Regions from separate parts of the Paenibacillus sp. EKM211P genome, predicted to be linked through region 2. Evidence: predicted binding sites of a transcription regulator. Region 2 holds the regulator's gene; the other holds the start of a gene.
The links. The regulator Rex, encoded in region 2, represses fermentation and respiration genes when NADH is low (regulators of the CRP and FNR family bind a similar motif). The targets are predictions, from matches to a motif close to TTGTGAAATATTTCACAA.
Positions count from the first base shown of each region.

Region 1: a site for Rex is predicted at 1,418-1,435, ahead of G9G57_RS14890 (DoxX family membrane protein). Genes of this name have one in related genera too.

Region 1 is NZ_JAAMNS010000009.1:153,646-156,126, reverse strand. It holds gene G9G57_RS14895 (hypothetical protein) at 1-470, opposite strand, end outside; gene G9G57_RS14890 (DoxX family membrane protein) at 793-1,311, opposite strand; gene G9G57_RS14885 (DUF3048 domain-containing protein) at 1,562-2,481, shown strand, end outside.
Region 2 is NZ_JAAMNS010000004.1:346,610-349,090, reverse strand. It holds gene G9G57_RS09930 (amidohydrolase) at 1-837, opposite strand, end outside; gene G9G57_RS09925 (redox-sensing transcriptional repressor Rex) at 824-1,477, opposite strand; gene dinG (ATP-dependent DNA helicase DinG) at 1,505-2,481, opposite strand, start outside.

The sequences.
Region 1 (2,481 bases), on a different contig from region 2:
ATGACTGGGTAAAACATGCCTTCTGCGGTTTCAAGTTTGTAGCCGGCATCTCTTGATTGAGTGAGTAGCTTTTTCAGCTTTGTATCACTTGTCCGACTGATTACATTAGTGAACGAATCACCAGGTTTATAGACTTGATTAATCTTAGTTTGAATAGAGGTCGGATATAAGGCCTGTGCATATGAATCCAATTGCTGTTTTTGTGCATTTTCCAAGTGTAGCACTAGGATGGTAGCTTGAGAGGCCGGAATGGATTGGATATGCTTTTGTAAATAAGTGAATGCCTGAGGTAACTTGCCTGGTTGGCGTAGTAGCTGCTCGAAGGTTTTCGAAATATGTTGTACACCTTCTGCTTGAGATATTGTAGTAGATGTCGCTGCTTTGGCTGATGTCGTAGATCCCAATCCGATCGTCTGTACTGTGAAAGTTACTGCTGCGAGCATGAGGTAGGCTTTGGTGATTTTTTTCATGATATAACCCTCCATTGCGTTCTTTGATGTAACTGTAGTGTACAGGGTAAATGTATCGTGAACATTCCATGTTGTATCCAACTTGTAAACGTTTGTGGGGGAAGATGAATCCGAAAAAGGAGTCTCCAAGTCAGAGTGGACTTGAGGACTCCTTTGTTCATTTAAATAGAGGAGGGGCAGCATGGTCACACATACAAGCAGCATAGCTGCACAAAAACACCGAAGAGAAGGAGCATAGCTGGCAAAAAACACCAAAGAGAAGCAGCATAGCTGCACAAAAAAACAACCATTAGCCAGAGGATAACGGTTGTTTTTTGGATAGTTAAGCTATTTTTCGATTGGGGTCCGTTTGATAAGTATCTTTATTTTTACCAAACAGTCCACGCAGGAAGGGCAGTACCCAACGGTCAAAGCCGATTCTTCCGGCATTTGCACCAGCAACGATAAGGAAGATTTCAACCAGCAGGTAGATTGCATTGGTGCTTACTGTACCCGAGAACAGGAACGAGAAGTTCATAACCATAGCCATCAAAGTAGCCAGTGTAGTCAATGTACCAAGCAGTAGGCCAACCCCGACCAAGAACTCACCCAATGGGATCAGGACGTTGAATAAACCGACATTCGGCAGGGCAAAGGCTTCAAGGAACGATCCCCACCAGCCTTGTACAGCGGGATGATCTCCACCTGTTTTAGCAATGGCCCCCGAGATAAATCCACCTGCATCGAATCCGCCAGTCAGCTTCTCAAGTCCGTGGGTCATCCATTCATAACCTAGATAAACCCGTACTACAGTCAGCAGCCACATTGCTACTTTGTTCTCACGTAACCAGTTGTTAAACATTTAAACCACTCCTCTTTCTTAATCTATAATGATGGGTTGTATTTCATTTTGTTTGGGATGATCATCTTTGCTACACCTTTATTGTATTAGGTTCAGTTACAGTTATTTGTGATAAAAATCACAAAGTCTAAATATTTTTTAAATTTTAATGTCTTCAGATAAGTATTCTATAGAGAGGTAATGCCTCAATCAAGACAAAAACAGGAAATAAAGCTTATAATGAGAAAAATAACTATGTGGAGGGATGAACTTGTCCGGGCCCATGTCTCAACGAAATCATTGGCTGCGTGTGATGGCCTCAGCTCTGTTATGCATGACAATGATGTCTTGTTCTGCTTTGTCCAATACGGGTGAATCTGAATCCGTTCCTAAACCGACCCAGCAAGTAACAGAGAAAAAGGTGCTTGAACCGCCTAAGGAGCCATCTGTTCCGGCATTTACAGCTCCGCTTACCGGGCTTCCGGTGGAGCAGTCTGTTATAGAGCGGCCGCTAGCTGTCATGATTAACAATGCTCCGGCTGCGCGTCCACAGGCGGGGCTTAGCCAGGCAGACATGGTATATGAGGTTCTTGCAGAAGGCGGAATTACCCGTTTGGTAGCTTTTTTCCAAAGTCATGGTGGTGATGTGAAGATCGGTCCGGTCCGCAGCATCCGACCGTATTTGATTGAACTGGGCGAAACCTATGGTGCGTTGCCGATACATGCAGGGGGAAGTACAGATGCCTATGCGATTTTACAGCAGCAGCGGAAGGAGCATCTGGACGAGATTTCAAATGGAGGGGCTTACTTCTGGCGAAGCAAAGACCGTCGTCCTCCACATAATTTATACACAGATGTGAGCAGACTGCGTAAAGGAAGCGATAGCAAAGGGTATGCCAAGCAGACGGAGGTTCCAGTATATCGTTATCTTAAAACTGGCGAAACTCCAGTTATGGTGGACGAGAGTGCCGCCTCTTTGCACATCCGATTTTTGTTAAAAAGCTATCGCGTATCTTATACCTATGATCCAGCTGATCAACGATATAAGCGTTTTGTGAACGAAAAGTCACATCTAGATCAAAATAATAATCAACAGCTCTCAGCGGCCAATGTGATTGTGATGAGCACGAGGCATCGAACATTGGATGATGTAGGTAGACTAAGTGTTGAGCTGGACGGTAGCGGAGAAGC
Region 2 (2,481 bases):
CTTCAAGTTGCTGCCTGGATTATGCGATACCGCCACACCTCGTTCCGCTAACAAAGCTATTTCTTCGTCGTTCAAGTGAACGCCGTGGGCAACAAGTGAAGGACGGGAGAAAAAGCCAAGCTTATCTAAGTGTGCAACTGGACGCAAGCCGTAGTCGCGTACGTTTTGTTCAACTTCGGCGATCGTCTCGGACATGTGCGTATGCAATGGTAAATCGAGATCATGTGCTGCTTGAACAAATTTCTCAATAAACGCAGGCGGGCATGTGTATGGGGCATGAGGAGACATCATTGTTGTGATACGTCCGTCTGCTTTTCCATGCCAGTTACGCGCAAAAGTCACGGCCTCAGCTAGCTTGATCCGCTGTTCTTCTTCTGAACAGAGTCCAATGGCTCCACGCATCAAACTTGCACGAATGCCCGACTCTTCAGCTACACGAGCCACCTCATCCATATGATCGTACATATCCAGGAAAGTCGTGGTTCCACCTTTCAGCATTTCCAGCACTGACAAAGAAGTTCCCCAGTACACATCCGTAGATGTAAACTTGGCTTCCATAGGCCACATTTTTTCCTGAAGCCACACTTGAAGTGCCAAATCATCTCCATACCCTCGCAGCAGAGACATCGCCGCATGACCATGAGTATTGATCAGACCAGGTAAAAACAATAACCCCTTGCCGTCGATTGCTTCTGTCTCTTCCTCACCCGCAGGCAAAGTCTCGCCAATGTAAGTAATACGGCTATCCTCCACAATCATAAAACCATGGATTACCCCAGCCTCGGGTCCATTCACGGCAAACGAGCCGTTTTTAATCATCCATTTATTCACTGTCATATTGTGCTTCTTCCTTTCCGTCCTCCAGATAATAAGCGAGGCTAAGCAAATCAGTTGTAAAGTCTGTGGCATGTATCCGAATGTTAGCCGGTGCCTTGAGAATGATAGGTGCAAAGTTCAAAATCGCTCCAATTCCACTCTCAATCAGCCTATCAGCTACGTGCTGTGCCTCAAAATCAGGTACAGTAATAATCCCGATTCGTATATTTTTTTCTTTCACAGTCGCTTCCAGTTCATCCATCGGCTGTACGACCAAAGTATTGATTCTGGTCCCAACCTTATCCGGGAACGCATCAAAAACCGCCACAATCTTCATATTGTCTTTTAAATAAGCATTATAGTTCGATAGGGCTTGACCCAGATTACCCGCTCCGACCAATACTACATTAATTTGCTGGTCGATTTTCAGGATATGGCGTATTTTCTCAATTAGATAAGAAACATCGTAACCGATGCCCTTCCGACCAAAATCGCCAAAATAGGCAAGATCTTTACGAATTTGGGCCGGATTCAAATCTAACCTCTGTCCCAGCTCTTGAGAAGAGACCGTAGCCACCTCCCGTTTGTGCAGTGCATTCAGATAACGTAAATATACGGGTAATCTCCGTACGACAGCCTCTGAAATTTTATCTGATTTCATACTTGCTCCCCCTAATTGTAACGGACTTTAGGTGTCCGTCCGTTGTGCCTCTGTCTCCGGGGCAGATTGGAGCCATTCGGCGATGCGGGGCACCATTTGCTCCGATGGCATATGCTCCATTTTTGGTCCCGGTAACGAGTACAAAAAGTGCTTTCCGTAATAGGATTCGATCACACGCGTATCGTAAACGATGACGACTCCGTGGTCGCTCGCTGTACGTACCAATCGCCCAAATCCCTGTTTGAAGCGAATAACCGCTTGTGGTACAGACAGCTTCATAAATGGATTCTTCTTCTGCTGCTGGAGCAACTCACTTTTGGCCTCCAGTAACGGGTGATTGGGCGGTTGAAACGGCAAGCGAACGATAGCCAGACAAGTCAAAGCTTTCCCTGGAATATCGACGCCTTCCCAGAAGCTACTAGTTCCCAGCAATACAGAAGCTTTCGCTTCCTGAAAACGGCGGGTTAGCTTGCTGCGACTCCCACTGTCCACACCTTGTCCTAACACGGTAATATCGCTGGATGCTAACGCCTCTTTGAGCGGCTCATACACTTGCCGGAGCATCCGATAGGAAGTAAACAGAACGAGCATTCTCCCCCGCGTTGCCTGGGCAGTCGCTCCTAGAGAGCTAACGAGCATCTCTACAAAATGTGCATCTCCTACACTGCCCTTCACACTCGGAAAATCTCGCGGAATGACCAGCAACACCTGATCCCTATAATTAAAGGGTGATGGGAGCTGTGACGTCATTAATCGTCCTTGATCTGCGGCCTCCTGCAAACCGAGTTGATCGGTCATGTACTGAAACGATTTATCTACCGATAAAGTAGCAGATGTCAGAATAATACTTCTTTTTTTGTCAAAAAACATTTCTTTCAACTGGCGGCTCACATCGACGGGCACCGCATAAAATTGCAATGATTTACTCCGGAATTGTCCACTCGCTTCAAGCCAATATACGGTTGTTTCATCATCGAGTCGTATAAAGAAGCGCAAATTTTCCC